Regions from separate parts of the Ruegeria sp. P10 genome, predicted to be linked through region 4. Evidence: riboswitches for the same ligand, from Rfam matches in the RefSeq annotation. Region 4 holds a riboswitch; each other region holds the start of a gene.
What was found. Region 4 has a riboswitch for cobalamin ahead of ACR0FB_RS20310 (DUF4198 domain-containing protein). Riboswitches for the same ligand answer to the same signal wherever they lie in the genome.

Region 1 (7,791 bases), on a different contig from region 4:
GCGATCAGCTCACGCAATGTTTCTTCATCCAAATCCGTTGCCGAAACGTTTTCAACGACTTCAGTGGCACGATCGGATTCAGCCGGTCGTCCCGCCCGGATGAACTCTGCGTTTTGTACCGAAGCGGACTCGGGCTGCGGATCGTCCGTATCTTCCTGATCAGTCAGAACGACGGTCCTTGCGGCCGCAAACTCCTCTTCGACGTTCCACGGCAGGGAATGCGTCGGTGTGCCGGAATAGGCGTCTGCGCTGTCGCCATCCGGCTCCCATTGATCCTCGGTTTGCGCAATCGCCGCTTCCAGCGCTTCGATCTTGGCACTCAGACTGATCGCGGGATCATCGGCTGAGCCGGTTGCCGCGGAATGTCCCTCGGTCGCGTCATCCGCAGTGTTGGCAGGATCACCTGCCCTGACGATGTCGCAGGCACGCAGCAGCATCGGCTTGGCCGAGTCGGCAACATCAGCAGACGGCTTGGCGGGCATGATCTCGGGCTGAGCAGGTTTGCTGATGCGCAGCGCGTCCGTCAGCACCAAACGCCCCGGCTTTCGCGTAGCACCCTGTTGATCCGAAGAGGATTTACCGCGACTGTCTTCACTGACCAGACGTTTGACCGAAGACAGAACGTCTTCGATCCCTGCTTTTACGACGTTATCAGTCATTGTTCTCTACCGCTCTATCCTTGGATCGAGTGTAGCCAAACAATCTCAACCTCACAACAAATAGTATGGTCGATCAGTCCCGACGCAACGCTTTGAGGACGCGATCCAGATCTTTGCTCTGTTTGCTGACCCGTGCTGGCGCTTTTTTAACCAGGTTGTAATACAAGGTCGGATCGTAGATCTGCACCGCCAAACCCAGACGTTCAGCCGTCAGCAGACCCTGAGCCTGCAACAGTTCGTACGCTGCTCGAGTCCGTTCAGTTCGGGATCTCACTTCTGTGAGTTGCGCGTCCAGAAGATCTTGCTGAGCGTTCAGAACATCTAGAGTTGTTCGTGCACCCAAGGTGGCTTCTTCCCTGATCCCGTCAAAAGCGACCTGTGACGCACGAACTTGTTCTGTTGATGCTCTCAAGCTTGCGCTGGCCGCCTGAAACGCTGCGTAGCGGTCAGTGACACCTTGAGTGATGTTCTTCTGCACGTTTAGTAGGTTCGCGCGGTCGGCATCACGTACCGCCATCGCACGCCGTACATTTGCTGCCAAGCGACCACCGGCATAGATCGGCTGCCGGAAAGTCAACGAGATGCTCGCATCGTTGACATAATCGCTGTTATCATAGCGTTCAGTAACACCTGCATCAGCGTCAAGCGACACATTCGGACCCAAGTTAGCCCTTTGTTGCTCCACGATTAGATCCCTCGCGCGAACCTGATGCTGCGCTGAGAGAATCGCGGGATGGTTGCGTTGCGCCAAACTAACGGCTTCCGCCTCCGAACGCGGCAGGTTGGGCAGGTTCGGCTGACCCGCTGTTCGACCCGGTGCGTTGCCTACCGCATTGACGTATTCGGCTTGAGCGATGCTCAACTGGCCTCGAGCGACCGCAAGATCCGCTTGTGAACTGGCTAGCTGTGCTTCGGACAAAGCCACGTCGGTGCGGGTGACTTCGCCAACTTCAAACCGATCATTTGAAGCGCGGAGTTCTTCCGCAGAAACGTTCACGTTATTCTGCCGAATTTCAACTGTTTCTTCCTGCTCCAAGACGCTTAGATACGCTCGCGCGGCACGGATTAGGACCTCTTGTTCAATGTCAATCAGGGTTTGCCGGGTCGCCAAAACAGTTTCCTGAGCAGATTGCTTGCCCAGAATCGAAGCCCCACCATCATATACTAATTGGCTAAGCGTTAATCCGGTAAAAAACCTAGACGGCTCGTTCGTCGTGACTACGTTATTGACCCGCGACCGGGTGTAGTCTTGACTTACCTGCACGGCCCAGTTGACGATTGGCCGCAACGCTGAAAGCGCAATAGCCACATCTTCATCCGCAGCCCGCAAAAGCGCCCGATTCTGCTCCAGCAGACCGCTTGTATTATATGCACCGATGAAGGCGTCTGTTATGTTATCAGCCCACGCTGCACGCCCTGGCATTACGCTCATGGCAAGCCCTGCGGTCACTGCGAATGCCTTGACCAGCCTGCCTGTCGCCGAACCACGCATACCGAAATCCTCTCAAAACGAAATTACACTGCCCTGCAGGCAGTTTGCGGCCTTGTTTTCAACTAATCAAGGCGGAAGAAAAATCTATCGGCGGACTATAGCGAAAATGCACACTCCGCCGAAAAGCTCTCTAGTATCGGTGCACTGGCGTTGAAGGCATCCCTCCAGCTGACCCGGCCTCCGGTCTTTCGACCGATCCGCACAGTTCCAAGATTGCCTTCAACAAACAGGCATGCAATCCGGCCATGTTCCTTGAGCTGATCCAACAGGGCGTCGGGAATCCGTTCAACACCGCCCTGCACCATGATCGCATCGTAAGGGCCGTGCTCAGCCGCACCCTGCTCCAAAGGACCGACGTGGATAATGGCATTGTCCACATCGGCCTCAGCCAATAGGCTTTGCGCCTCGGACGCCAGCGAGTCGTCGCTTTCCACACCAACAACCAACTGCGCCATACGCGCGGCAACCGCAGTGGAATACCCCGTCGCCGGACCGATATCGAGAATCATCTCGTCGTTCGAAATGTTGAGCGCATCCAGCATTTTAGCAAGCGTTCTCGGCTCGAGCATACAGCGCCCGTTGCCCAGATCGATCACACTGTCGGCATAGGCGGCCTCACGCTGTGCGTCAGGCACGAAGTTTTCGCGCGGGACGTTCAACATCGCCTCAATGATCGGGAACTTTGTAACATCCGAAGGCCGGATTTGCGTATCAACCATAGTGCGGCGCCGGGCAGCGAAATCTGTCATAGGATCTCTCGAGTCATTCCCAAAGTTACCCGGCTTTTGCCACATCCTGAAACGCCCAGCAACGGCCCTGTTGACGCAACCCCCCTGCGCCCGTGCGTTTGCGGTTGCGGGCTTCGGCAAATTTCAATCTCGTCGACAAAATTGCGCGCAATCCTCTGGACGCCCCTTTGGAAAGCTGCTAAAACCCCACGCACACCACGGCAAGTATCTGATTTTACTTGAAAAGGCGAGTTGGCGGAGTGGTGACGCAGCGGATTGCAAATCCGTGTACACCGGTTCGATTCCGGTACTCGCCTCCACTACCTCCAACGACTTGAGATACTTTTTCCCTCCTCGAGGTTCAATATCCAACCAACTATTGGATTTTTCATCCAACCAACTATTGGATTTTTCGTGTTGCGATCTTGTTCTGTTCCATCCGACTGCGAGCATTCTGGGCATATGCCGCCAGCTTGCGTTCAGGCAACACCCCGCCGTACTTCCTTGGCATCTTCACCTCGAAATGATCAGAATTGGTGACCTGAATTATTTGTCCGGCCCGTTTAGGTGTAAACCATTCTTGTGGGCAGTTTGCGATCAGGGACGGCCAAGCCGGCCCTTTGCCCGGTTCAGGCGGCGGCAGAATGGTACTGCAAACAAAGCTGTCGGATTGTCTGTTGTTCGTGGCTGGAATTGACTTGCCATTACCTGTGCTGCTTCGACCTTGTTGGAACGGCATCGCGCCGGTACGAAACGTGCTGGTTTCTTCATGCAATTTGGTCAATCCTTCTTTCTGACGTGTTCGTCAAACGGGGTTCCCGAAAGCATTGCTCCCACAGCAACCATTGAGCAACATTATGTCTCAACATCGCCGAAAAACGAAACTTCATGACAAGTCGGGAGGGATGAACTAGGAATCTAACAAAGAAAAAGTTCTGGACGTATTGTGGAACATATTGCCTTTACCTTCGAGATGGGGGTCGTTTGCACCCTTCTGGCTTTCACCGTTTTTCTGTTCGTTTCCGAGATCATAAGGATCGACCTTTCCGCCATATTGGTTCTGGTTCTCATAGGCTTGCTCAGCTACGCGCCCGGGCTGGAAAATTTGGCGGATGTCACCCTTCTGTTCGACGGCTTCGCATCCAATGCCGTCATCTCGATCATTGCGGTTATGATCGTCGGGGCCGGTCTGGACAAGACGGGGATCATGAACAAGGTGGCTGCCGTCATACTCAAATACGGCGGCAAATCCGAAGGCAGGGTTGTACCAATCATTTCCGGCACCGTTGGCGTCATATCCTCGTTCATGCAGAATGTAGGCGCCGCTGCTCTGTTTCTGCCGGTTGTCAGCCGAATTTCCACACGGTCAGGCATACCGCTGTCGCGCCTGCTCATGCCAATGGGATTCTGCGCCATTTTGGGCGGCACAATGACGATGGTCGGGTCGTCTCCTCTTATCCTGCTGAACGATCTGATCCTGACGGCAAATGACAGTCTGCCGGCCTCTCAAAAAATGGAGCCCTTCGGCCTGTTCTCGGTCACGCCGATCGGTGCGGTTCTGATCCTGACGGGAATTGGTTACTTTCTGCTGTTGGGACGCTGGGTTTTGCCGGAGGCTGAAGGACCTGACAATACGGGTACCGGACAAGGGACACAGGAATACCTGCAAAGGGTCTATGGCCTCAAAGCTGATGTGTTCGAAGTCGTGGTGCCCGAGGACAGCCCCCTGGTCGGCGAGATTCTGGCCGACATCAACCACGAAAACCACCTGTACATCATTTCAACCTTCTATCGCGGCAAAACCTCGATGGTTCAGGTTTTGACAGCGGAAATTGCAGCGCCGTGTCGGCTGGCCATCGTCGGCCGCCGTTGGGAGGTCGAGAAGTTCGCCGAGAAATACGGGCTGACCGTTCTTCCGGACTTGGACATTTTCGTCGAAGAGTTCGCCCCAACCAATGCAGGCGTGGCCGAGGTGGTCATCACGCCTGACAGCAAGCTGATCGGCAAATGCCCCCGCGAGCTTTTGTTTCGCAAGACCTACGGGATGTCGCTGCTGGCCATTCACCGCGGCGAAGAGACGCTGAGCCATGTCGAGACCGAGGATCACGAATCCACTCAGATCGGGCTCGAAAAGTTTCAGGCGGGCGACATGCTTGTGGCCCATACCAGATGGGACAACCTGATGCGGATCAAACGAGATCCGGATTTCGTCGTTGTGACGACAGACTTTCCTCAGGACGAGCTGAGGCCGCAAAAAGTCGGCTGGGCCCTGGCATTCTTCGCCATTTCGCTGTCGTTGATCCTGTTCACGGACGTCCGGCTTTCACTCTGTCTTCTTACCGGCGCGGTGGGCATGATGCTGACCCGTGTGCTCAGCGTGGACGAGGCGTACCGCGCGGTCGGATGGAACACCGTATTCCTGCTCGCCTGCCTCATACCTTTGGGACAAGCCGTGCAGAACACAGGCACGGCCGCGTGGATCGCCCAGCAGATCATGATAATTCTGGACGGCTGGCCGCTCTGGTCGTTGCAAACCGGCATCGCCATTCTGGCGACGGCCTTTTCTTTGGTCATGTCCAACGTGGGGGCCACGGTCCTGCTGGTGCCTCTGGCAGTATCGATTGCGGTGGCGGCGGGTGGAAACCCGGCCGTCTTTGCCCTGACGGTCGCCATATCGACCTCGAACAGCTTCATCATCCCAACCCATCAGGTAAACGCGTTGATCATGGGTCCGGCCGGATACAAGGTGATGGATTTCGTCCGCTCCGGCGGAATAATGACGGCGCTGTTTCTGGTCGTCTCCCTGCTCATGATCAACGTCATCTATTAGCGCAAGAGGATCTGCGGTGTTCGGTGGTCTTTTCCCATCATCGGGACAGGTTCAGTCAAGGCACCCGTTCACCATAGTCTACGCCCCTTGCTAACATACTGTTCGTCGCCCGGCCCATCTCAGGCTGGGTCCCGGCACGCCATGCCGCCCATCGACGCCCACAGGTCGCTTTCCATGCCTCTGCATCATTGTTGCGCGCGACTCGCTTGACAAGCAGGCCAGCGGTGCCGCATGTCCCTTTCGTTGGTGTCGGTGACAGCCGATGAAAAGGGAATGCGTCAACGGTCTTGCCGCCAAACGCAGCCGCCCCCGCGACCGTGAACGGAGAGGATGCCCAATGCCACTGGCCCGAAAGCCGGGAAGGCGGGACATCCGACAGAGGCCCGCCTCTGGCATCCGCAAGCCGGGAGACCTGCCAACAACCGAAGTTGAAACCGGGCGGGGTGTTCCGGTGTCGGGTCCATGACCATTCGTGGCCCGCATGAAACCCCGTCCCCCGCGAAGAGGATTTGGGGGGATGAGAGACATGACCGATACCGCACCAGTCGAGTTGCTGGTCTGTACCACCTGCCGTCGCGGCCTGCCTGTGGAAGATGACACGCAACGCCCGGGCGCTTTGTTACACAAGGCTCTGGAACAGGCGGACCTGCCCGACGGTGTCACCCTGAAAGCCGTTGAATGCCTGTCAAACTGTGATCAAGGCTGTTCGATCGTGTTGCGCGGGCCGGGCCGCTGGACCTTCGTGTATGAAAACCTGAACGAAACAGATCATGTCGACGTCATCGTCGACGGCGCGACCAAGTATCTGGCCACCGAAGATGGTTTGGTGAAATGGCGCGAACGCCCCGAACATTTTCGCAAGAACTGTGCCTCGCGCATTCCCCCCATTGGAGCCTGACATGTCGAACCTCGAAAAACTCCCCGTCACAGTGATCACCGGCTTTCTGGGATCGGGTAAGACCACTTTGGTGCGTCACCTGATGCAGAACCCACAGGGCAAGCGCCTTGCTGTCGTGGTCAACGAGTTCGGCGATGTAGGCGTCGATGGCGACATCCTGAAATCCTGCGCCATTCCTGATTGCCCGGCGGAAAACATCGTGGAACTGGCCAATGGCTGCATCTGTTGCACCGTGGCAGATGATTTCATTCCCACCATCGAGGCCCTGATGGCGTTGGAGCCACGCCCGGATCACATCCTGATCGAAACCAGCGGTCTGGCCCTGCCGAAACCGCTGCTCAAGGCATTCGACTGGCCTGACATCCGCTCGAAGATCACCGTCGACGGCGTGATCGCCCTGGCCGATGCCGAGGCCGTGGCCGCAGGCCGCTTCGCGCCCAATGTCGAAGCAGTGGATGCGCAGCGCATGGCCGATGACTCGATCGACCACGAAACGCCCCTGTCCGAGGTGTTCGAGGATCAGATCTCGTGCGCTGACATCATCCTGCTGACCAAGCCCGACCTCGCCGGCCCCGAAGGCGTGGCCAAAGCGCGCGAGATCATCGCCGCCGAGGCGCCGCGCCCCCTGCCCGTCGTCGAAGTGGCCGAAGGTGCCGTGGACGTGCGCGTTGTGCTGGGTCTGGAAGCCGCCGCCGAGGATGACATGGACGCCCGACCCTCGCATCACGACGGCCATCACGATCACGAGCATGACGATTTCGAAAGCATCATCGTCGAGCTGCCCGAGCAGACCGATCCGGCCCAACTGGTCGCCAATATCGAACGCCTGGCCAATGAACTGAACATCCTGCGCGTCAAAGGGTATGCCGCCGTTCAGGGCAAACCCATGCGCCTGCTGGTCCAGGCAGTGGGTGCCCGCGTGCGTCACCAGTATGACCGCCCGTGGGAACCCGGTGAAGAACGCCGTTCGCGTCTGGTCGTCATCGCCGAGCATGACGATATCAAAGAGGCGGAAATCCGCGAAATCCTCGTGGGTGTGCGTGAGGCCGCCGAGTAAGCCATGCACGTCGTCTTTCGCGAAAGCCACGGGCTCGAGGAAACCGAGACCCCAACCGATCTGGGCCAGAGCCCGGCGGACCTGGTGGTGCTGTCCTTTTCGGACAGCGACCTAGGCGCTTTCGCGG
Region 2 (7,791 bases), on a different contig from region 4:
CAGATCTCAAGTCTCAGGTTAACAATTGCCTGGTTTGGAACGTCTTCTGAATTCAGCGATCCTCCGACAGCTAACCATTCGGAGAATTCAGGGTTAATGCAATCAACGTATAGAACGCCGAAAAAATCGCCGTACTTACCTTCACCGCGAACATAGACGTGCCTGTGTGTTTGTTCATCATACCTTTTGTCTTCTGGAATTGCGCTCCACCATTGTTTGTATGGCGGCGGTAAATCGTGCGTGTCTTCGAATAAGTAGAGAGTTTCAGCGGCCAAGGGCGAGGCGAAAGCACCAACAATTGCAAAAAAACGCTAAGTGTTTCATCGTGTTTGATAATCCGTGGAATTAACAGAAAGAAACTCATCCAATAACTGTACAGCTGTCAAGCTAGTTACCGCGATACTTGAGCGTGCATCGTGCGTTGCGCTGGCGCCGCCTAGCGCAAAGGCCTCGCGAAAAAAGAACCGGTAAGTTAGAGCTACAGTTCCTTCCGCGCCCTGAGCGCCGCCGTAATCGTCCCGTCGTCCAGATAATCCAGTTCGCCTCCAATCGGAACACCCTGCGCCAGTGAGGTCAGGCGGACCTGTCCCTCGAGCTGATCGGCGATGTAGTGGGCGGTGGTCTGGCCATCGACGGTTGCGTTCAGGGCCAGAATGACCTCAGAAATCCCTTCGGCCATCACCCGATCCTTGAGTCGGGGAATGCGCAGTTGGTCCGGGCCGACCCCATCCAAAGCCGACAGCGTGCCGCCCAGAACGTGATAGCGACCCTTGAAAACTGCAGCGCGTTCCATCGCCCAGAGGTCGGCGACGTCTTCGACCACGCACAGCTCTCCGGTCGCGCGATCCGCGCTATCGCAGATGTCGCAGATATCGGTGGTGCCGACATTGCCGCAGTTCAGGCATTCGCGGGCGGTGGCGGCCACTTGTTGCATCGCGTCCGAGAGGGGCGTCAGCAGCAGGGCGCGTTTGCGGATCAGGTGCAGAACCGCGCGGCGGGCCGAGCGCGGGCCCAGGCCCGGCAGTTTGGCCATCAGGTCGATCAGGTTGTCGATGTCGCTGTTCGAACTCATGGCCAATCCTGCATTGCGCCAGAGGGAGCCTCCGGCGGGAGTATTTGGGAAAAGATGAAGCTCAGAACGGCAGCTTGATGTCTTTGGGCAGGCCCATGCTTTCGGTCAGCTTGGCCATTTCAGCCTGCGAACGTTCGGTTGCCTTGGTCTGCGCATCCTTGATGGCGGCCAGGATCAGGTCTTCGACCACTTCCTTGTCATCGCCGTTGAAGATGGAAGGGTCGATATCCAGACCTTTGAGTTCACCCTTGGCCGTCGCCGTTGCCTTGACCAGGCCTGCACCGGATTCGCCGACAACCATCATGTTGTTCAGCTCTTCCTGCATTTCGGTCATCTTGGTTTGCAGGTCCTGCGCAGATTTCATCATCTTGGCCATGTCGCCCAGACCGCCAAGCCCGCCGAGTCCTTTCAGCATAGTATTCTCCTGTGTCTCCGTTTGCGCTCTAGATACGGGCAGCAGCGACATGGCACAAGGGTTCTCCCGCCGGTCGGAGGCTCATCCGTTCCGGTCGGCATGTTGATCAGCGCAGGCGTCAGCAGGAACGTGCTAACCATCTGTGACACCATATTTGCCAGCAGGCCCGACAAGCGCAGATCGTCCTTGGCGCGCATATGGTCTGCTGCCGAGACTGATTGCACGGAACACAGGAAATCTGGGCGGGGTTCGAATGGCTACGCAGCATTCGGATCAGAATGGTCACGGGCCGCCTTCCGCTGGCCGGTGTCGCAACAAACGATCTGAGACATGCGGGCGGATGTGTTCGATCGAAACCTCGGTCAGCTTCGTTTGAAACGGGGGGTGACGGGCGGCGGGGTCAGTCTTCCTCGAACGGGTCCCACTCGTCTTCCACTTCGGGAAGCGCTTCGGTCTCGACCTTGGCGGCGCGTTGCTCCGGCGTTTCGATCCTAGTGATTTTCGCCTTTGGGAATTGCGCCAATACCGCCTGCACCAACGGGTGTTGTTCGGCTTCGGATTTCAGTGCGAGCTCGGCCGCATCCCTGACTTCTGCAATCGTGGGGGCTTCTCCGTCCGAGACGATCGAGACAGCCCACCGATTTCCTGTCCAGCGTTGCAAGGCAGTGCCCAGTCGTGGCGCCAGATCCGCCGGTGCCTGGGTGGCGGGTGTGAATTCGATTCGTCCGGGTTGATAGGAGACGAGGCGCACGCCGTTTTCCACCTCGACCAGCAACTTTACGTCGCGATTGGTCCGGATCAGTTCCACCACGTGGTCGAAGGTCGGGTAATGGGCAAGGGCCGTCTGGGCATCCTGCGCCAGGGCTGCAACCGGTGCGCCACCGGAACCGCGAGGGGACGGCGCGTAGGCAGGTGGATGGGTCGCGCCAGCCGGCGCCGGACCGGCGCCCGGTCGGGATATCGAAACGCCGCCATTGGGCCCGCCCGGCGGCGGTGGCGGGGCATCTTGCAACCGTTTGATCAGCTCTTCGGGGCTGGGCAAATCCGCCACATGGGTCAGGCGAATAACGGCCATTTCAGCGGCCATCATGGCGTTGGGCGCAGCCGAGACTTCCTCGAGCGCCTTCAGCAGCATTTGCCACATCCGGGTCAGAACCCGCATCGGCAGAGCCTCGGCCATGTGTTGGCCCCGGGTCCGTTCATCCGGAGAAACCGTCGGATCCTGCGCCGCGTCAGGCGTGATCTTCACGACGGACACCCAATGCGTGATCTCGGCCAGATCGCGCAGCACCGCCAGCGGGTCTGCGCCTTCGGCGTATTGGCCGCTCAACTCGGTAAGTGCTCCGGCGGCATCGCCGCGCAGGATCATATCCATAAGGTCCAGAACCCGGCCACGGTCTGCCAGTCCAAGCATTGCACGGACCTGATCGGCGGTCGTCTCGCCAGCCCCATGCGAAATCGCCTGATCCAGCAACGAGGTCGCATCCCGGGCCGATCCTTCCGCTGCTCGGGTGATCAGCGCCAGCGCGTCTTCGGCGATCTGGGCGTTTTCCGCTTCGGCGATCTTGCGCAGCAGGCCAATCATGTCTTCGGGTTCGATCCGGCGCAGGTCGAAACGCTGGCAGCGGGACAGCACAGTGACAGGGACTTTGCGGATTTCAGTGGTTGCGAAGATGAACTTCACATGCGCGGGCGGTTCTTCCAACGTCTTGAGCAGCGCGTTGAACGCGCTGGTCGAGAGCATATGAACCTCGTCGATGATGTAAATCTTGTAACGCGCGCTGGCGGCGCGATAGCGGACACTGTCAATGATCTCGCGGATGTCGTTGACGCCCGTACGGCTGGCGGCGTCCATCTCCATCACGTCGACATGGCGGCCTTCCATGATGGCGACACAATGTTCACACTGACCGCAGGGTTCGGTCGTGGGGCCACCGGTTCCGTCGGGTCCGATGCAGTTCATGCCCTTGGCGATGATCCTTGCGGTCGTGGTTTTGCCGGTGCCGCGAATGCCGGTCATGATGAAGGCCTGCGCGATCCGGTCGGCCGCGAACGCGTTTTTCAGGGTGCGCACCATGGCATCCTGACCCACCAGATCGGCAAAGGTTTCCGGGCGATATTTGCGGGCGAGAACCTGATAGGCGGGGCTGGAGCTGTCTGTCATGTCTTCTCGTTGGGATTCGGTGCTTGGGCACAGCGTAGTGGCCACCGTTGCCCGCGTCCACAGCGTGGCGCGATGATTTTTGATTTAGAAACGAGTCGCTTTCGCACTAAACTGCATCAGCGGATTTAATGGCTCATTTTTGTATAGAGTTCTTTGGGGAGGACAGGATTCATGTCGCAGTTGGTGATCTACGCCCTGCAAGTCGGTGGCGGAACGCTGGCGCTGACCTCGATGCCCGGACGCGGCGGAGATTACTCCAGCGATCTGGATATGATCGCAGCCTGGCAGCCGGGGCTTGTTGTTTCGATGACGACGGATGTCGAAATGCTTCAGGACGGGGCGCAGGAATTTGGAAGCGATATTCAAAGCCGCGCCAGCCGATGGGTTCACCTGCCGATCGAAGATTTCGGAGCGCCGACAAAAGCGATTGATGACGCGTGGCCGTCCGTCAGCGCCGCGGCCCGGCACGCGCTGTCCGGCGGAGGTCGCGTATTGGTACACTGCCGCGGGGGCTGTGGCAGGTCAGGTATGATTGTCCTGCGGCTGATGGTCGAATGCGGCGAAGGCGCGGACACGGCGCTGCAACGATTGCGGGCGGTGCGCCCTTGCGCCGTCGAAACGGATGCGCAACTGGCCTGGGCCTCTCGGCGTGCCCAGGCACAGGTCAGTCTGGACTCAGATTGAAATCTGCGCGGGCGCGCAAGCAGGTTTTCGAGGCCGGATCGTAGAAACTTCGATCATCGCGCAGGGTGGGGTTTTCACGACGCCGGATGGCATCGCACTGAACGTGTTTCCGAAGATCAGGTCGGCATAGCCGTTCAGCGGCTCAATCGCGGTTTCGGGCTGCGTCCCGCAAAAGACACGAATGCGGTCTGATTGCGCGCGGAAAATTGCATGACATCCTTCGCTGCAATGTGACAGCGCGCTGCTGCCCTCAATCTCGAAATCGTCACTTGTGGCCGAGGTCGCCTGGGCCATGGCTTCGGATATCGAGCGCGCCAGCCGCGCCAAAGCGGGACAGGTTTTGCCCGTCCGCTGACATACTGTTGCACTGAATTCATGTGTCTTTGTCTTCCAGATCATCCTGCGCCCTCCGCGCTTGGTGGACAGGATATTTGGGACAGGTGGGACAGCGTGATGCCGTCAGGACCTGCCCGGACACCCCGCCCGAGTTTCGGTTTCGTTTCCGATGGCAGGTCTCCTGACTTGCGGGTCATCGCTTTGCCGACCTTCCCAGCCTTTGGGCCAGTGGTGTTTCGGCATCGCTTACCGCTTACAGTTGCGGGGGCAGTCGCGGATTTGGTTGTTGCCTGCATGACCAGACATTACCGCACCGTGTTCCCTTTTCATCCCGACCCCTTGTGGAGGCCGGAAACCATCACACAACCGCTAGCGTTTGAGCACGCGTCGAGTCAAGCCGATCTTTTGACCGGACGCTTGGTCATGCTGGATACGGTGTTGGTTCATGCATAGTGTCGAGGGCGTTGAGGTTCGGAAACCGGATTTACCAAGCGCAAAGCCAGAGATCATGTTGGACGCAGAGCAAACGGTAATGACCGAAGAATTTCGCTTTCCGTCCGGGCAGAAAACACTGTCTGCCCGGTTGTACAGCCCGCTGTCTTCGCCCGAAATCGTCGTCGTGCTGAACAGTGCAACGGGTGTGCCGCGCGATTATTACCGTCATTTCGCACGATGGCTTGCTGCCGAGCAGGGTATGGCCTGCCTGACCTATGACTATCGCGATTACGGGCATTCCTTGACCGGCCGCCTGAAAGATTCGCGTGCGACCATGGCGGATTGGGCCTTGATCGACATGCCCGCGGCACGGGCAGAAATGCGCAGACGGTTTCCCGATTCGCAGCATTGGACCATCGGCCATTCGATCGGCGCGATGTTGGGGCCTGTGCAGCCGGATATCGATCTGATTGATCGCATGATCTGTGTGTGTTCGGGGCTGGTAACCCTAAGCGACCATCCATGGCCCTATCGTGGTTTGGCAGGATTGTTCTGGTATGGTCATGCCCCGCTTTTGGCCCGAGCCCTTGGCTACCTTCCCGGAAAGGCGATCGGGTTCGGCTCGGATCTGCCGGCATCGGTCTATTGGCAGTGGCGCAAATGGTGTACGGCGCCTTTGAACTATGTGCCTGAAATCGGGCATGAGTTACCTGCGGCGCAGTGGAAGGATTCTGGAACGCCCGTGGATTTGTTCACCTTCGAGGACGACCAGATGGTGCCGCCGGAAGCGGTTTGGCGGCTTGCGGATCTTTACGGCCCCGATGCCAACCGCCACCTGCTGAGCCCTGCCGATTTCGGGTTGCCCGAGGTTGGTCATATCGGAGCATTTGCCCGGCGCAATGCAGCGGTTTGGCCGCGACTGATCGCTTGATCAGACGCGGCGCAGGACGGGCCGGGCACCGCCCAACGATCACCGGTTGCGAAGTTTCTTTTCCTTCATGACGCCACGGACCATCTTGCCGAACGCTTTGTCCCGCGCCCGGGACTGCGCGACGGTTTCAGAATTGCGCTGATCTTCGCGCCGAAGCTTGCGCCACCGGTCCAATCGAGCCGGATCAAGCGTGCCGTGGCTTATTGCCTTTTGCACGGCACATCCGGGCTCGGAGCTGTGCTGGCAATCCGAAAAACGGCAGTCCCGGCTCAACTCGGCAAGGTCCGAGAAAACGTCGTCGATCCCGTCCCGAGCGTCCAGCAGGCGCAACGCGCGCATTCCGGGTGTATCGATCAACCAGCCACCGTTGCGCATCCGGTGCAATGCGCGTGCGGTCGTCGTGTGCCGGCCCCGCGCGTCATCCTCGCGAATGTCCGAGGTGGCGAGATCCTGATCGGTCATGGTATTGGCAAGTGTCGTCTTGCCAACGCCCGACGATCCAACCAGCGCTCCGGTCTGGCTTTTGGGGCACCAGGACAGAACCTTTTCAACCTCTGCCGGGTCCAGCGCGTTGATCGCCAGAACCGTCAGGAACGGATCCAGAGATTGCACCTGCCCCGAGAAACTGTCGGGGTCCGCCGATTTGTCGGCCTTCGTCAGAACAACGACCGGGTAACACCCGGCCTGATGCGCGAGCGCCAGATATCGTTCCAGCCGGGGCAGTTTGAAATCGGCATTGCACGAGCTGACGATGAACAGCACATCGACATTGGCTGCGATCAGTTGCGTCGCGGCGCCTGTACCCGCGGCGCGTCGGTGCAGCAGGCTGCGCCGGTCGAGCAAATGGCGCACGCGTTTGTCGTCATCGGCGAGAACCCAATCGCCAACAGCATAGCTGCCGGTCGTTTGATCGGGGGTCAATAACGGGACTTCGCCGTCAGGGTTAAGCCCTATCAGGCGGTCCCGATGAACGGAAGTGATGCGAAAAGGCGTGCAGGAAGGATAAGCCGCGTGTTGCGCGGCAAAGTGAGAGGACCATCCCAGGTCCGAAAGTGCAAGAAACATTGGTTTGCCTGTCGTCAGAAACAGCACTCCCGACGGATGGCGATCGCTCATCCCCGGGTCATGTATTCAGGCAGTCAGTCGATACCGTGAGGTCAGAACCGTGCTGCCCGAAGGATCTTTGCTACAATCATAAAGCCCTCCTGCGGCCAAGGTTCGTAAAGTGAGAGGTTGGACATCGACCCAAGCGGGGCTCGTTGTGGCTGCTTCCTTCCGGACCTGACCAGGTTGGCGAGGCGCTCGCCCGCGCCAACCTCTCGACTCTGGATATAGGGAAGGCTTCGGCAAAAGACAACCCGTCAGAGCGTCAGCCGAATGCGAGCAAAACCGTTTTCGTCAGGTTCCAGAATCTTGGGGGCAAACCTGTTCAATTCGTCAACATACTTCAAAGCACCGGGACCGGTCCGAAGAATGGTCGTCACCCCCGATTTTGGCATCAGAGAGAACGGGTAAGGTTGCCGGGCCAATGGGTCGGGTGGCAGGCGGTGCGTCATGTAGTCCCGCAAAATGTCCCGGATATCCAGCGGGGGCAGATCGATGGCCGGGGCCGACGACACATGCGGGAAATGTCCGCCCCCGCTTGCGCGATAATTATCGAGCGCGACGACAAATGCCTGATCGGGTTGCACGGCTTGGCCTGCGCAAGTCAGATGATGCACCCGCCTGTGGCCGGGATGGATCATTTGCCCCCC
Region 3 (7,791 bases), on a different contig from region 4:
GCAGATGAGCCGGGTGAAGACCTGACCCGAGGGTGCAAGAGCTGATCAACAGACACACGCACAGCGATCGGAACACACGGGGAAAGCATGCAAACAGGGCAAATCCGCCCCGAATGTGCGAAAGTTCGTCGAATCTGACGGGTTTCGATCCATAAACCATTGATAAACTTTCAGTATTGTCACACCTCATGCCCATCTGAAAACTGAACTGCAAGACTTCTCATTCAGCTTTCAGGGTAAACAACCTTTCATCCGTCGGAGATTGGATGACTTCAGCCGAAAGGACCGGAAATGGTAACCCCAGATGCGTTGACTGAGCATGCGATGAAGATTGCTGATATTGCCTCGGAATCCGCGATGCATTTTTTTCGGGGGTCTTTGGGCATTGAATTCAAACAAGATGAAAGCCCGGTGACGCAGGCCGACAAGGCAGTTGAGGCAGAAGTACGTACCTACCTGAAACAGCATTTTCCCGGACACGGCATCTTTGGCGAAGAGCACGGGCAAGAAGCAGGCGACGGGCGTCATATGTGGGTGATTGACCCGATTGACGGAACCCGTTCGTTTCTGTCCGGCCATCCTTTGTTCGGGTTCCTTTTGGCGCACCTTGTGGATGGGCGCCCTCGGTTGGGGCTGGTCGGAATGCCGGCCTTGCATGAGACCTATTTGGGTGTGGTTGGTAACGGGGCCAGCCTGAACGGGCGGCCGATAGAGGTGTCGCACACCACGCGTCTGGATCATTCGGTTTTGTATGTGAATGAAGGCGACAAGATTTTTTGCGACCATCCTGACCTGTTCAACCGGTTGATGAATGCAGGGCAGACGCGCCGATTTGCCTATGATTGTTACCCCCATGCCTTGCTTGCTTCGGGCCATGTCGATGCTGTGGTGGATTACGATCTGCAACCTTATGACTATCTGGCGCTTTCACCTCTGATCACGGCTGCTGGCGGAGTGATGACCGATTGGCAGGGGCATGCGTTGGCCCTCGATTCAGATGGCGCGGTCGTTTCCGCCGCAACCCCTGAACTGCATGCTGAACTGCTTGACCTCATCAATGCTGAGAAATGAAAGTGTTGCGCAACCTTGGAAAACTAGCTTCCGCGATCAGATTTGAACAAATACAAAAAGACAAAAAGTGATCCTATTGACGTTGTGACGATTCCGACGGGCAACTCCTGCGGGGCCAGAAGAAGGCGTGACAAGATATCGGACAATGTCAGCAGAATCGCGCCCACGATCGCCGAGACGATCAGCAGGTTTCGGTGCAGAGTACCGGCGATGCCGCGTGCAATATGAGGCACCATCAGCCCGACAAAGCCGATGACACCGGCAACTGAAACGAAACTGGCCGTCGCCAAAGCGGCAACGAAAAACATGCTGAACCGCAGACCTTGAACGGGAATACCCAGTGACGAGGCTGTGAAATCCCCGGTCAGCAGCGCGTCAAGCCACCGACTGCGATAAAGTGAATAGCTCAGGATCAGGCCCAGTCCGATCAGGACAAGCGGGAATGTTTCCCATCTTGCCAGTCCCAGGCCGCCAAGCATCCAGAATATCACCGAATGAGCCGCGCGATTGTCGCCAGAGAAAATAAGGTAGTTGGTGATTGCGGAAAACAGAAAGGACACCGCCAGGCCAGCCAGGATCAGTTTTTCGGGTGCGCTCGTACGCAAGCCCTGAACCAGCGCCAGAACAATGCCGGACGCGATCAGGCCACCGCAAAATGCTGCCAGCGGCAACGTCCAGATTCCCAGAACATCCCCTGTGACGGTGATCACCAGAACGGCGCCGGCAGCAGCACCCGAGGACAGACCGAACAGAAACGGATCTGCCAGATCGTTTCGCGTCGTTGTTTGCAGAACGACACCAACGACGCCCAGCCCCGCACCAATCACGGCGGCAAACAGGGCGCGGGGCAGGCGAAGGTCGAAGACGATCCGGTGCAAGGGCGACATGTCTCCTTCCACCATACCGGTTCCGAGGCCGATGGCCGAAAAGACTTCGCGCACGGGGATTGGGGTGGTCCCATAGACGATCGACAACAGCAAAAGGGCGGTCAGAACAACCGCCCCCAGCACTATCAAACGGCCCAATTGGACCATATCAGTTGGTCTCCGGGTGCATCGCCTGTGCCATCTTCTCGATCGCCTCGATATTTGCCGGGCCGGGAGTCAGCTCTTCGTAACGCAGTCCAATCCAGCGCTCGTTCTTTACCGCGTCCGTTTGTGACATCACCGGGTGATCCTTGAGGAACTGGAAAGTGTCCTCTGCGCCGTTGCCGGACTGATAGTCGAGCAGCACCAGAAATTCCGGGTTAGCCGCTGCCACAGCTTCCCACGACGTGCGGCCCCAGCTGGTATCCAGATCATGAGTTACGTTCTCACCGCCAGCGGCTGCGATCATCGCATCGGGAATGGCGAACTTGCCGGCGGTAAACGGAGCATCGGCCGGTCCGTCCAACAGGAATACCCGCGGCTTTTCCAGATCGGCTGTTTTTGCTTGAATGGCGGACAACTTGTCCTTCCAGCCGGCAACCAGCGCCTCGGCCTTGTCTTCGACCTGCATGACCTTGCCCAGGCGCAGAACGTCATCAAACAACAGGTTCATGCTGGCTTCGGGGCGATCCTCGTCCAGATGCACGCAGCTTTCGGTCAGGATCATGGTCTTGATACCAAAGGGTTCCAGCGTGTCGGGCGTGACATCTCCGCCGGGTTTCATGCCATAGTACCAACCGGCAAAAAACAGATCAGGTTCGACGGCCACAAGGTTTTCAATCGTCGGGTACTTGGGGGCAAGCTCTGGGATGTCGCCGCGCTGAGCATCAAAGTCAGGGCTGGTTTTGTACCAGCCCGAAATCCCGGTAAGTCCCACGATCTTGTCCTGAAGGCCGAGTGCAAAGGCCATATCCGCCATGTTCATATCATGTACGACCAGACGTTCCGGCGCCGAGTCAAAAACCAGCGGTTCGCCGCAATTGTCCACGGTGACGGCTTCCGCTGCCACGCCACCTGCGAAGCCAGCGAAGACAACCACCGGCCAGAGTTTCTGCATCATATGTAAGTTCCTGTTATTATGACAATTTCCGTTTTCGGATGTCCAGTGCGGGGATCATGCGGCCTTCGTGCTGAAAGCACAGATAATCCACGCCGAATGTCTCACTTACCCGGTCTGGGGTCAGAACTTCGCCAACAGGCCCGAACCCCGTCAGGCGCGTGGCTTTCATCAACGCCACATGGGTGGCGAATTCCGGGATCATGACCAGATCATGGACGATCATGACGACCGTTACCCCCAGATCAGCGACCAGAGACAGCATGTGCCCCTTGGCATCGGGGTCCAGATGGTTGGTTGGCTCGTCCAGAAACAGCAAGGACGGGTTCTGGGCCAGAGCGCGCGCGATGTGCGCGCGCTGACGTTCTCCGCCGGACAGTTGACCCATCGTTTTGTTGGCAAAATGCAACAGCTCGGTCGTCGTCAGCACCCGTTCAAGATCAGCCCTGTGCTGAGTCACCGAACGTTCGCCCTGAATCGGGATTTGCCCCAGCGCAACGTAGTCTTGCAGGCGCATCCGCCCGTCGGGCATTTCCTGCTGCCCGACCACAGCAATGGAGCGGGCACGTTGGCGGGCGGACAGGGTCCGAAGGCTTTGTCCTTCTATCCAAACATCGCCCAACGCAATCCGTTCAATCCCGCACAGCAGTTTCAGCAGAGTGGTTTTGCCGGCGCCGTTCGGCCCGGCGATTGCCAGAATTGATCCTTCTTCCAGACGAAAGGACACATCCTGCAACAGGATGTCGCCATTGAGAGCGTAGTATCCCAAATTCTCTGCAATCAGAAAACTCATGATGACCCCCCGAAAGGTAAAGCGGGAATTCGCGATAAGGTCTTTGCGAAAAGGGCAGGGGGGCGGTCCGAGGCACTGGTCCAGCCGTCGTCGCTGTCGCCGAACTGGATCGCAAATTCGACCAAGGCAGACAGATCGCGGGATGTCGTGATATCGCCAAACAGGTACTGCGCTTTGCCCGGGGCCTGAAATCCGACGGTCATGGCCCGTTCACAACCTGCCATGCAGGCCACCATTCGGGTTTCAAAACCGTCAGGCAACCGGGCATCCAGCGCGTCTTGCGCGGCTTCGGCAGACATCGTCCCCTGACATGTTGAACAGATCAGAACGTAGTGATCAGAATAGCAGGTCATTGCCTTCTCCGTCGTTTGCCAGATGCAGACAGAGGGCACATACCCGGATATTACGCAAACGCGCCATCAAGCCTCCTTCCGAGACGCCCCGCCTCGGGTTGGTTCATAGTGTGATGGCAGGTCTCCTGACTTGCGGGTCGTTGCTTGGCCGACCTTCCCAACCCCTTTTGGGTCAGTGGTGAAGTGGCGTCGCTCACCGCTTACAGTTGCGGGGGCAGTCACGGACTTGGCACATTCCAGCGCCGCACCGTGTTCCCATTTTCATCCCTTACGGAACCATCCCGCTCAGCTAGTCCGGCTACGCCTGACTTGTCAAGCGGCAGGCGAAAGGGTGGTGGACGGAATTGCAACGGTTGAGCCAGCGATCCTGGTGCGCCAGCCCGGACCGAACGGTGTCAATAGTCTGATACAAGAAGAAAATCCGGTTCGGTATCTTCCTCAACCTTTGAAAACCGTGGGATTGGCTTTTCAAACACATTGTCCGTACGGTCGTCATTCACGGTCGATACCTCGCCAATAAGGCAATCGCCGCGCTCGGCCCAGAAAGCGTGCCAGATGCCGGGCATCAGAGTTACGCTTTGCCCCGGCTTCAGCCGCAAGTGCTCTTCGGGTTGCAAGGTTACAGGGCAGGCATCGCTTGGGACCGTCACCGGGTTGTCGCGGTCGACGCCACCGTTTGGATCTGACGCATGGATTTCCAGAACGAGATCGCCGCCGCCCCGGTTGATGATGTCTTCTGCCTTGATGATATGCCGGTGCATCGGAGAAAGCTGATTTTCTTTCGAGATCAACAGTTTTTCCGCATAGAGCATCCCGCGCCCGGATTTCAGATCCTTCGCCTCACCATTGCGCAAAGTGAATAGAAACAGTCCAAGTTCATCAAAACGGCCCTGGGCGTAATCGGTAATGTCCCATCCCAGCCCGCGGCTGCGGATCGTTTCGGCCAGAGGGCTGCGCATTTTCTCGGGCGACCAATCCGCAAAGGGTGGCAACACGGCACCGAAGGACTGAATGAACGCCTGTGCCCGGGTCTTGATACGGTTGATTTCGGATCGTTTCATCATGCCGTCCCAAAGATCAAAGTTCGTGCGCCCAGGGGGGTTCTGCCCCGGCTCGGGAAACGGTCACGGCCGCCACGTCAGCGCCCAGTTCCATGGCTGCTTGCAGGCTTTCAACCGTCAATCCGCGCAGACCTGACTTGGTCAGATGCCCTGCACGGCTGAGCTCGGTCAGAACGCCGGCGTTGAACGTGTCACCTGCGCCGATCGTATCGACCACTTCAACGGGTTTCACGGGAACCGAAACTTCGGAACCATCCGCCAGGTAACCGTGCGCCCCGTCACTGCCGCGCGTGACGATGACAACGGAAGGACCCGCCTGCAACAGCACAGACGCTTTTGCGGCTTCGGATTCAGCGCCCGGAATGATCCAATCCAGGTCCTCGTCTGAAACCTTTACGATATCCGCACGCGAGATCATGCGGTTCAAACGCGTCCGAAACCGGGTTTGATCCTTGATGAAATCCGGGCGAATATTCGGGTCCAGCATCACCGCACGGTCGGAACCGTGGCGGTCCAGAAGGGCGGCATATGCATCTGCGCAAGGTTCACACGCAAGGCTGATTCCGCCGAGATACAGGGCAGAGACAGCGGGAAGCTGATCTGGCATGTCCTCGGGCAGCAACATCCGGCCTGCGGTGTTTTCATCAACAAAGCTGTAAGACGCGTGTTTATCCGAGAGCTGCACAAAGGCAAGCGTGGTAGGGCGGTCCGAGATGATGACATGTGTCGTGTCCACATGGCTCGCTTTCAGCGCATCGATCAGTTGCTGGCCGAACATGTCCGATGACAAACCTGTCAGCATCCCAACCGGAACACCCAGACGTCCCATCGCGACGGCTGTGTTCAGAACTGCACCACCAGTATGTGGCACAAAACCAATTGCGCCCGATGCGGTCGGTTCTGAAATCATATCTATCAGCGCTTCACCACAGCACAGAATCATGTCTTGGTCCTTCTTGGTACAGAGAATTCGGTCAGTCTGGTTGCTGTCTCAGCGCGTTCTTGCAGAAGTTGTTTGCGCCGATGATCCCGAACTCTGCCTGTTCAGACACGTAAAGGTTCAGGGAACGGCGCAAATCGCTGAAGCGGCCGCCGCCGTTGAACGCATCCTTGAAGTTGTCGCTGAATAGCCAGCGGTTTTTCTCGGCAACGCCGCCGACGAGGAAAACGCCTCCCTCTGGCATCAAGGTGACCGCCAGATCACCCATCAAAGCACCCAGATGGGTGGTAAAAATCTGCGCTGCTTTTTCGGCGACCAGATCGGTGCCGTTGCGGGCATCGTTCAGAATGTCCTTTGCAGAGCGCGCCTGAGTCCGCGCCTGACCGGCTGCCAATTCAACCGCCTGATACAGGATCGGCAGGCCGGTTCCGCTCAGGAACATTTCTGCTTCCAGCGCCAGGCTGTCGCCAAAGAAACAGCCCGGTGCGATGCGACGTGCCGCCTCAAAGATATCAACTTCGTCGCGATGGCGCGGGTACAGGCCCACGTGCCCGCCTTCGCCGGAGACCGTGTGATACCTGCCTTCGGAAAAAAGCAAAGCACCAACACCAAGCCCGGTTCCGGGCCCTACAACCAGCCGTGTGCCAGCGGGCGGCGTCGCCTGACCCTGCAAGACCGCAACATCCGACCGAGTCACCTCGGCCACTGACCACGCCGCAGCGGTGAAATCATTTATGACAAAAGTGCGCTCTGCTCCTGTTGCTTTCGTCAGCTCGGTTTCCGAAAGATCCAGGTTCGCGTTGGTCAACTGAATCGTTCCGTCCCTGACCGGCCCGGCTCCGGCTGCTACGACGGCCTGTGGGTTGGTTCCGATCTCGTCCCTGAGGTCATGGAACGCCTCGAGCAGATCTTCCAATGTCCCCGTCGGGTGTTTCCGAAGATCTGCCAATTCTCCGTTCGTAACAACGCCCAGACGTGTGTTCGTACCGCCGATATCCGCAACCAGGTTCCAATGCTCATGCACGGCACCGAATGGTTGCGCTAACGGCTGAGAGACACTCTGACCCCCGGACAGGGCGGATTTCAGCGCCATGAAAGACGCTTTGGGCGTTCTCGCAAGTGTTTCGAAATCCACGTCCACCAGTCCAAACCTCTTCTCGTACCCGAAGGCCCATTCATAATTGTCCAGCAGCGACCAGACAAAATAGCCATTCACCGGAACACCTTGTGCCAAAGCGTCCAGTACGGCCGCAAGGTGCTTGTCGAGATAATCGATACGATCATCGTCCTGCACGCGCTCCTCACTCGCCATACCGTTTTCGGTGATATAGATTGGCAGGGCGCCCGTATAGTCTTTCCTTGCTCTGACAAGAAAGCGGGTTAGGGCAGAGGGATCGATTTCCCATCCCATCTGCGTTTTGGGTAACGGTCCGGGAACCTCTTGCAGGCTGGGCCAAGCGGTGTCCGCCGGGGCTATCAACTTTCGGGTATAGTAGTTCAACCCGCACCAATCGACTTGTGTGCCGATGGTTTCAAAGTCGTTCTGCCAGCCCTTGGGCAAGTGCGGCTCCAACCCCTCCAAGGCTATTT
Region 4 (7,791 bases):
CCGGCAGCCAATCCGTACTGGATTTCCTCAATGGCCTGAGCGCCCCAGCGGAGGACGACGATGACTGACACCAGCACAAATGCAACCCCCGAACCGGGCATCGATGAAAGCCTTGCCGAGGCCATCATCAATATTCTTGAAACCACCAATTCCCCGGCGATTCAGCGCGCCCGAGAGGTTATAGCCCACAGGCTGGCCATCGCTGGCGACATTGCACCATCCCGCATCCCTGCCCCGCGCAACATCACCGAGATCGGAGGCTATATCAATCTGCTCAGCGAGTATGGAGAGGCCGAACAGCGCGCGCGCATGATCGCGGCGGCGCTGGGCATAGCAGGGCCGCAGATTTCGCTGCCACAGCCCGGTGCCGTTCCACCGTTGTCCTTTGTCACACGTGACGGTGCCCGACCTGCGGGGCCACAACAACCCAGCTTCCCGTTGACCTATACGATCCGTAGCGACTTTGTTCCGGCATTTGACAATGCGGTGCAGGAAATCACGATCCGTGGTGGCGCGGTTCCGATTTTGACACCTGTCAGGATCCTGCCTGCTGCGGGGTCTGCACCCGCAACAGACGGCTCTGCGCAGCTGGCTCTGATCGGTCGTACACTCAGCCTGGCGCCAACAGCGGCTTTGCACGCCGTGGCGACAGACCCTTTGTCGCTCAGCCGTCCGACGGCTGGTGGCGGGTTCGAAGTTATGGTTCGGGTCATCGACGCCGCCGCACCGATCGCCGGAACCATCGCGGCGGCGAACTGGACAAGTTGGGAATGCGATGCCGCTGCCTGTACCGAAGTCGACAGCAATGATGCGCGCTTTGCGCTCACACCACTGCTGAACGCCGCCGGGTGGCACCAGCCCGCTGATCCCGGCAATCCGAACAGTCTGTCAAATCCCGGAACCTGGGCGGAATGGCGCAACATCACCGGGCTTGTGCCGGGCGTCACGCGGTTTGCGGATGAGCTGCAACTGCTATATTCCGCAGAAATGCTCATTACTTCACCGGTCTTCAATCAACTGGACAATGTCTGGACTGGAAGCGAGTTCGCCGCGCCATAGCACGGCTGCCTGAAACGCAGGAAAGTGATTTGGCAATGCGCCCATCATGGGGTTCAATGCCTTCAGGAGGTCAGCCATGCAGAACCCCGAACGTTTCGAGAAATTCTATTTCGCCAAAGTCGGCATGGGCGAAGCCTGTGGCTGCGCCGAGCGGATAATCGACGTGTTCGAATTCAACCGCAAAGGCGGTGCGCAATCCAGGCAACCTGTGAAACAGGACAGGCGCAGACGTGGATCCTTTGGGGCATGGGCGGTCAAATATGGGCTGATGAGCCGCAGGCGCACATAGCCAAGGCCTGACGACGCACAAGGTTCGCTTTCCGTTTCATGGCGTGGCTCAGGCGGTATGATTGCATATCTAAAACCACCATGTCCGGTTGCTACGAGAACAGGTCAGACCGGCACCAGCTTCCCGTCGCGAAGATCCAGTTCATCGGGCGCCAGTTCCAAGCGGAACGCCGGCGAATGACTGACAAGCAAAATCGCCTGTGGCAACGCGCGCAGGATTTCCAGCAGGCGCGCTTCGTTTTTTGTATCCAACGCATTCGTCGGTTCGTCCAGCAACAGCACTTCGGGTTCCATCGCCAGAACCGTCGCCAGGGTCACCAGCCGTTTTTCACCGCCTGACAATTTGTGGGTAATGCGGTTCTTCAGATGCATCAGGTCCAGATCGCCCAGAACTTTGTCGACGATGGCAAATGCCTCGTCACGGGTCTTGCCCAGATTGAGCGGGCCAAAAGCGACGTCTTCGGCGACGGTCGGGCAGAACAGCTGATCGTCCGCATCCTGAAATACAAGCCCCACCCGGCGGCGGACCTCATGGAAATCAGCCTCTTCCACGCGTTGCTGACCAAAAACGGTGACGGTGCCCGAACACGGGCGCTGCAACCCAAGCAAAATCCGCAGGAGCGTCGATTTTCCCGCTCCGTTCGGACCTGTCAGGGACAGGCGCTGCCCCGCGCTCAGGCTCAGGCTTGCCCCGTCCAGAACGGGTGGCTGGCCGGGGTAGGAAAAACAGATGTCTTCAAGCGCGATCAGTGTCATGCGAGTTCCAGAATGATCAGACCCAGGCAGAGACCGCTGAAACCAGTCGCAAACACAATGTCCGCGCGGGTCAGGGCAAATTCCTGAAGCAACGGCATACGCCCGGAAAACCCGCGGCACTTCATCGCGGCCAGGATGCGTTCCGATCTTTCGATCGCGCGCACAAGCATCATACCCACAAGGTAGCCAAAGCTGCGATATGTGTGCCAGTTTGTTGCTGGCCGAAAACCACGTACCTTCATGGCGGCCCGCAGCCGCAGGTATTCTTCGCGCAAGACCTCGATATAACGGATCGTGAACATCAGCAGGTAAACCAGCTTTTCCGGGCACCGCAGACGATGCAGGGCGTGGCCCAGTGTGACCGGCTCCATCGTCCCGACCAAAACCATCAGGGACAGGATCACGGCATTGGCGGTCAAGGCAATCTCGACCGCTTTCCAAAAACCCTGCCAGCTTGCAGGGAATCCCCAAAGCGTGAACATCGGATCCCCGGGCATGGAAAAGGGCAACAGGACCAGCATGAACAGGATGAACCCATCCATCATGGCCATTCGCTTCAACGTCTTTCGCCGCGGCAGACGTGAAACTATCAGAAGCGAAAGCGACACTGTCAGCGCCGCGCAAAGCGCGCCGAGGGATGACACCGCCACGGTCACGACTGCAAAAACAACTGCCATGACGATCCGCATCCGGGGATCCAGCAGGCTGATCAGACCTTCTGGCCCGTCACCGGCTTCGGACAGTGTTTTTTCCTTGTGCCCCAGAACGTGTGCCATCAGGACGCCAGCTTGCGGCGGGCCGCCATGTAAAAACCCAGACCAAACAGACCAACGATGTACCCAATCCCGCCAAGGATGGTTTGCAGGTCGTTCTGTTCGCGATAGGCCGCAATCTCGCGCCTGAGCGGGCGCAATTCGTCACGTATGGCCTTGGCGATAACCTGCTGTTCTTCGGCGCTGAGAGACGCCGCCGAACCGCTGGCCTGCGTCACAGCAGCCGAAGATGAGTCACCGTTTTCTGCCACAGCAACGCCCATGATCCGCGCGACATCTTCGGCAGGCATCGTGACTTCGGCCACATGCCCGGCGCCAAGGTCGGCAAAGAAAGTGTGCGCCACGGCCGAGGTCGGCGTGTAGACAAAGAAACCGTCCGCATCCGTGACCGATCGACCCAGCTCGGCCCCATCCGGGCCGGTAACAATGACCTCGGTGCCGCTTGCCATGTCGCCGTTGGAAAAGCCGATTTCGCCCTCGATGACGTCTTCCGACTCGAAAACGCCGGCTATGACCTTGTGCGCCAGGGCAGGCACAGGTGCGCAGCTCACGGCCAATATGACAACCAGATGCTTCATGTGGCTGCTTCCCTTATAAACAGCTCGGGCTTGACCTTGCGTGCCAACAACACGGCGAACCCGGTCAAAATCGCCTCAATGGCCATGACAGGAATATGGGCGAAGAAAACAAGCCTGGCGGCAGGCAGAAATTCATCCCCCGACAGCGCCAGGGAAAACGCGACCATGCCGGTTGTCGCCGCAATGGCAAATGCGCCGCCGACGCCCCCCCAAATCGCACCTTGCAAAGGCGTTCCACGCGCGATCAGACGACCGAACAACATTCCGGCCACCACAGCTGGAAATGCGATGTTGACGGTGTTGATCCCCAACACCGTCAACCCGCCAAAGCCGAAAAAGACCGCCTGTAGCAAAAGCCCGACGAACAAAGCCGGGAATGCGGCCCAACCAAGCAGCAGCCCGGCCATGCCGTTGAGGATCAGATGGACCGACGACGGACCAATGGGTACGTGGATCAACGAAGCCACGAAGAAACTGGCTGACAGAACGCCCGCAGTGGGGATGCGATCAAGATCCAGAGACCTGAGACCCATGGCGATCCCGCCCGCGGCGGCTATGGCGCCGCCAATTACAACCGGGTTGGAAAGGGCTCCGTCGACGATGTGCATCTTGGGTTACTCCAGATCCCAGGAGCGAATCCAGATGACCGCATCCTGGCTGAGTTCTTTGCCCTCATGTTCGGTTGCCGGACCGGAACCAAGTGCTGCGAAACCCCAGTAACCGGCATTTGGAACGCCGAACGAGAAATACCCGTTGTCGTCAGATATGGCGACCACCGCACCACCCGGCATCGGAGAGACTTTCGGTGCAGAAGCGGCCGAACTTTCCATGTCGGGCTCGGCGGCCATGTACTCGATCTCGATTTCGACCCCCGCAACCGGCTGACCATCAGCCAGCACACGGCCCGTGAAAGTCGAACCCGCGATGATGTTGGTCGGCTTGTTCAGCGGGATAATCTCGGTCGGCAAACCTACGGGATTCATCCAGTCGGTCGGCAATTCGTTGCGGTTCAGGAAGGCTTTGGTGAGCTGTTGGATATAGATGTCTTCGGATTCCTCGTAATAAGGCTGAGGAACCGTCACCAGCACATAGTCGCCCGACCGTTTGACCGGGACACTGCCTTTGAACGCCACGCCCTCGTTTTCCCCGCCGGTGAACCGGATAGCTTCCAACGTGTCCAGCAAATCGGTCTTTTCACCGTTGTGGATCACATAGAATTCCTGCGGCTTTTCAAGATCCATGACGTGGCCGTTCTCGAACGGATGCCAGAAAATCAGCTTGACCGGCACATCGCCCGGTTTCTGGATCATGGTATCGGTAGTGTATTCCAAAAGAAAATGCGCATCTGCGATGGCGGGAAGAGCCACCGCGGCAACGGCTGCGCTGAGCAGCGTTTTCATGAACAGTCGTCCTTGTCCCGTCGCGCCAATCCCGGCGCGAAATTCGTTTTGACTACGGGACATTCAACGCCAAATCACCCTTTCAGGCATCCTGGTACGACGCACATCCCGTCGCCGATTAGGAGTGCCCCTTATGAGGACACATGTCCGGCAGGTATCCTGACTTGCGGGTCAAAGCGTTGGACTGGCCTTCCCGGGGCAAACCCCAGTGGCGTTTCAGCCCTGCTCGCCGCTTACAGTTGCGGGTGCAGTTGCGGAGTTGGGCCTGAGCCCGCACCGCATTCCCTATTGATTCCAGAGCAAGCCCCGGAACCGGACATGCCGAGCGGCTTGCCAGACAACTCAGCCTTCCGTCAACGAAAATGTGTTACGGCCATCGAAAATTATGAGCTCGGCAGTTTGCGAGAGTGAACCGGTTTGTGAAATATCCAAGGCAACAGGGTGATTTCACATCTAAGCTTCTGAAAGATACCTTTCCGACAATGGCAGGCTTGCCGCGCCCAGTGAGCGTGCATCCGGGCCCACGGTCCCTGCCAGCACCACGGGGTGCTCGAGACCGGTCAGGTTCAGCTCGGACAGTTTGTCTTCGACCATTTCAACCAAACGCGCCTTGATGTCCTGCGGCATCCAGCCGTCAATCTTCACGCATTCGAAATCTATCAGGCTACAGGATGAGACAATCGCATAAGCAATCCCGCTTGCCGTCCGTTTCAACCAGTTTTCCAGTTGAATTTTTGGCACATCCCAACGCTGGGTCGTTTCCCAAATGGAATGCGACGTTACCCCTGCTGTGGTGATTGCACGCTCGAGAACATACAGGCTGGCCACGTCGATAAGCGGTCTGACACCACCCGCACCATCCGGTACAGGCAGGGGGCCGATTGCGCCCGAGTTTCCACGCCCGGAAAAGATCGCACCATTGAGAACCACACCGCCGCCAATAAAAAACCCGATATAGAAGTACAGGAAATCCCTTGGTCCATCGGCCGGACCGAATACCAATTCCGCCCCACAAGCCGCAGTGGCGTCATTTTGCAGAAAAACCGGCATATCGAGGCGACGAGCCAGGTCAGCCTTCAGGTCTGATACGCGCCACGGGTCCATTTCTTCCTGAGGAACCTGAAGGGTCTGGGCCCAGTCCCACAGGTAGAACGGCATGGCAATTCCAAGACCCGCAATCCTGCCTTTGGCCTCGGGCGACATGGATGACATCATTTTCCCCAGACTCTGTATAGAAAACTCCAAAGTGGCTTTTGGCGTTGGATAGTCATAGGTTCGCCGCTCGCGTTGCCGCACATTTCCGACAAAGTCAGTCAATACCAGCTCGGTACTGCGGCGCCCGACCTTGAGCCCAAAGAAAAACGCACCATCCGGGTTGAGGCGCATGGGAACGGAAGGTTGCCCGACTTTCCCGCGGACCGGCTCACCGCGCAAAAGCAAACCGTCCTTCTCAAGCAGCCGCATGATGACGGAAACGGTTTGCGCCGACAGTCCGGTCATGCGCGCAATCTCGGACTTAGCAAGAGCCTGATGACGCCGGACAAGCGACAACACCAGCCGTTCGTTCCGGGCCCGCATCCCGCTTTGATTGGTTCCGCGCACCTCTGACCCGTGCAGGCCAATCGAATTTTTCCGAGATGAATTTTCCGGCACGACCACCCCTTTCCTGCTGAAGAATGAGAAAGCCCGCCCGCCCTGTCAATAATAAATAAGAGTGATTTATTTATTGACTCAAATTTCGAATCTTGTGATTGTTTCTTATGAGATCAGGGTTTTTGCCTGATCGCCCTCGTGCCCTTTACGGCACAGGAAAAACTGGGAGGATAATCGATGAAACTTGCAAGACTTGCGGGTGCTGCTGCGCTCGGGGTTACTGCCATGGCTGGCAGTGCAATGGCGGAAGGCGAAACCGTTTGTCTGATCACCAAGACAGACACCAACCCGTTCTTTGTCAAAATGAAGGAAGGTGCGACAGCGAAGGCGGAAGAGCTGGGAATGACGCTCAAAGCCTTTGCAGGCAAAGTTGACGGTGACCATGAAACGCAGGTGCAAGCCATTGAGACCTGCATTCTGGACGGCGCCAAGGGCATTCTGCTGACGGCCTCGGACACATCATCCATCGTTCCGGCCGTGAAGCAGGCGCGGGATGCAGGTGTTCTGGTTATCGCTCTGGATACGCCGCTGGAACCCATTGACTCGGCTGACGCAACGTTTGCCACGGACAATTTCCTTGCCGGGCTGCTGATTGGACAATGGGCCAAAGCAACGCTGGGCGACGCGGCCAACGACGCCAAGATCGCGACACTGGATCTTGCCGTCAGTCAGCCGACAGTGGATGTGCTGCGCAATCAGGGTTTCCTGCAAGGCTTTGGTGTCGATCTGGCGGACCCGAACGTAATCGGTGATGAAGATGACCCACGACTGGTCGGAAGTGATGTCACTGCCGGCAACGAAGAAGGTGGTCGCCGCGCGATGGAAAACCTTCTGGCCAAGGATCCCACGATCAACGTTGTTCACACCATCAACGAACCTGCCGCGGCAGGTGCCTACGAGGCGCTGAAAGCCATCGGGCGCGAAAATGACGTGCTCATCGTTTCCGTGGACGGAGGCTGCCCGGGTGTCCAAAACGTTGCCGATGGTGTTATCGGCGCGACGTCGCAGCAATACCCGCTGTTGATGGCATCGCTGGGTGTTGAGGCCGTCAAGAAATGGGCGGACGAAGGCGTGAAGCCTGAAAACACGCCTGGCAAGGATTTCTTTGACACCGGCGTAGCGCTTGTAACGGACAAGCCTGCCGAAGGCGTCGAGTCGATCTCGGTCAAAGAAGGCATGGACCTCTGCTGGGGTTAACCTGACCACCCGGGGGGCCGCAGAGGGTGGCCTTCCGCTTTTCCAACCACCCATTCGCCCGAAAACTTGCTAAAGTCGTCAGAAACC

Region 1: it holds a riboswitch for cobalamin, as region 4 does, so the genes downstream of both, ACR0FB_RS08150 (DUF1636 family protein) here and ACR0FB_RS20310 (DUF4198 domain-containing protein) in region 4, are expected to answer to the same signal.
Region 2: it holds a riboswitch for cobalamin, as region 4 does, so the genes downstream of both, ACR0FB_RS19755 (hypothetical protein) here and ACR0FB_RS20310 (DUF4198 domain-containing protein) in region 4, are expected to answer to the same signal.
Region 3: it holds a riboswitch for cobalamin, as region 4 does, so the genes downstream of both, ACR0FB_RS04325 (DUF1636 family protein) here and ACR0FB_RS20310 (DUF4198 domain-containing protein) in region 4, are expected to answer to the same signal.

The regions. Positions count from the first base shown of each region.
Region 1 is NZ_JBQERJ010000004.1:54,583-62,373, reverse strand. Features, by position in the region: gene ACR0FB_RS08180 (hypothetical protein) at 1-659, opposite strand, end outside; gene ACR0FB_RS08175 (TolC family outer membrane protein) at 733-2,151, opposite strand; gene ACR0FB_RS08170 (protein-L-isoaspartate O-methyltransferase family protein) at 2,247-2,900, opposite strand; tRNA gene ACR0FB_RS08165 (tRNA-Cys) at 3,126-3,199, shown strand; gene ACR0FB_RS08160 (hypothetical protein) at 3,280-3,663, opposite strand; gene ACR0FB_RS08155 (SLC13 family permease) at 3,853-5,709, shown strand; cobalamin riboswitch at 5,937-6,143, shown strand; gene ACR0FB_RS08150 (DUF1636 family protein) at 6,236-6,607, shown strand; gene cobW (cobalamin biosynthesis protein CobW) at 6,609-7,664, shown strand; gene cobN (cobaltochelatase subunit CobN) at 7,668-7,791, shown strand, end outside.
Region 2 is NZ_JBQERJ010000016.1:5,761-13,551, forward strand. Features, by position in the region: gene recR (recombination mediator RecR) at 479-1,072, opposite strand; gene ACR0FB_RS19740 (YbaB/EbfC family nucleoid-associated protein) at 1,134-1,487, opposite strand; gene ACR0FB_RS19745 (DNA polymerase III subunit gamma/tau) at 1,888-3,651, opposite strand; gene ACR0FB_RS19750 (protein-tyrosine phosphatase family protein) at 3,823-4,335, shown strand; gene ACR0FB_RS19755 (hypothetical protein) at 4,327-4,734, opposite strand; cobalamin riboswitch at 4,826-5,046, opposite strand; gene ACR0FB_RS19760 (alpha/beta hydrolase family protein) at 5,204-6,037, shown strand; gene rsgA (ribosome small subunit-dependent GTPase A) at 6,077-7,153, opposite strand; RNA gene ffs (signal recognition particle sRNA small type) at 7,261-7,359, opposite strand; gene ACR0FB_RS19775 (bifunctional 2',3'-cyclic-nucleotide 2'-phosphodiesterase/3'-nucleotidase) at 7,399-7,791, opposite strand, start outside.
Region 3 is NZ_JBQERJ010000002.1:233,568-241,358, reverse strand. Features, by position in the region: gene ACR0FB_RS04350 (GcvT family protein) at 1-25, shown strand, start outside; gene ACR0FB_RS04345 (inositol monophosphatase family protein) at 292-1,071, shown strand; gene ACR0FB_RS04340 (FecCD family ABC transporter permease) at 1,095-2,105, opposite strand; gene ACR0FB_RS04335 (ABC transporter substrate-binding protein) at 2,107-3,057, opposite strand; gene ACR0FB_RS04330 (ABC transporter ATP-binding protein) at 3,074-3,847, opposite strand; gene ACR0FB_RS04325 (DUF1636 family protein) at 3,844-4,200, opposite strand; cobalamin riboswitch at 4,299-4,496, opposite strand; gene ACR0FB_RS04320 (D-lyxose/D-mannose family sugar isomerase) at 4,596-5,261, opposite strand; gene ACR0FB_RS04315 (carbohydrate kinase family protein) at 5,278-6,204, opposite strand; gene ACR0FB_RS04310 (glucokinase) at 6,236-7,294, opposite strand; partial or broken gene ACR0FB_RS04305 (GH1 family beta-glucosidase) at 7,271-7,791, opposite strand, start outside.
Region 4 is NZ_JBQERJ010000018.1:17,624-25,414, reverse strand. Features, by position in the region: gene ACR0FB_RS20345 (hypothetical protein) at 1-68, shown strand, start outside; gene ACR0FB_RS20340 (hypothetical protein) at 61-1,059, shown strand; gene ACR0FB_RS20335 (hypothetical protein) at 1,136-1,348, shown strand; partial or broken gene ACR0FB_RS20330 (energy-coupling factor ABC transporter ATP-binding protein) at 1,453-2,034, opposite strand; gene cbiQ (cobalt ECF transporter T component CbiQ) at 2,100-2,879, opposite strand; gene ACR0FB_RS20320 (cobalt ABC transporter permease) at 2,879-3,454, opposite strand; gene cbiM (cobalt transporter CbiM) at 3,451-4,062, opposite strand; gene ACR0FB_RS20310 (DUF4198 domain-containing protein) at 4,069-4,854, opposite strand; cobalamin riboswitch at 4,987-5,186, opposite strand; gene ACR0FB_RS20305 (ROK family transcriptional regulator) at 5,308-6,432, opposite strand; gene ACR0FB_RS20300 (sugar ABC transporter substrate-binding protein) at 6,685-7,704, shown strand.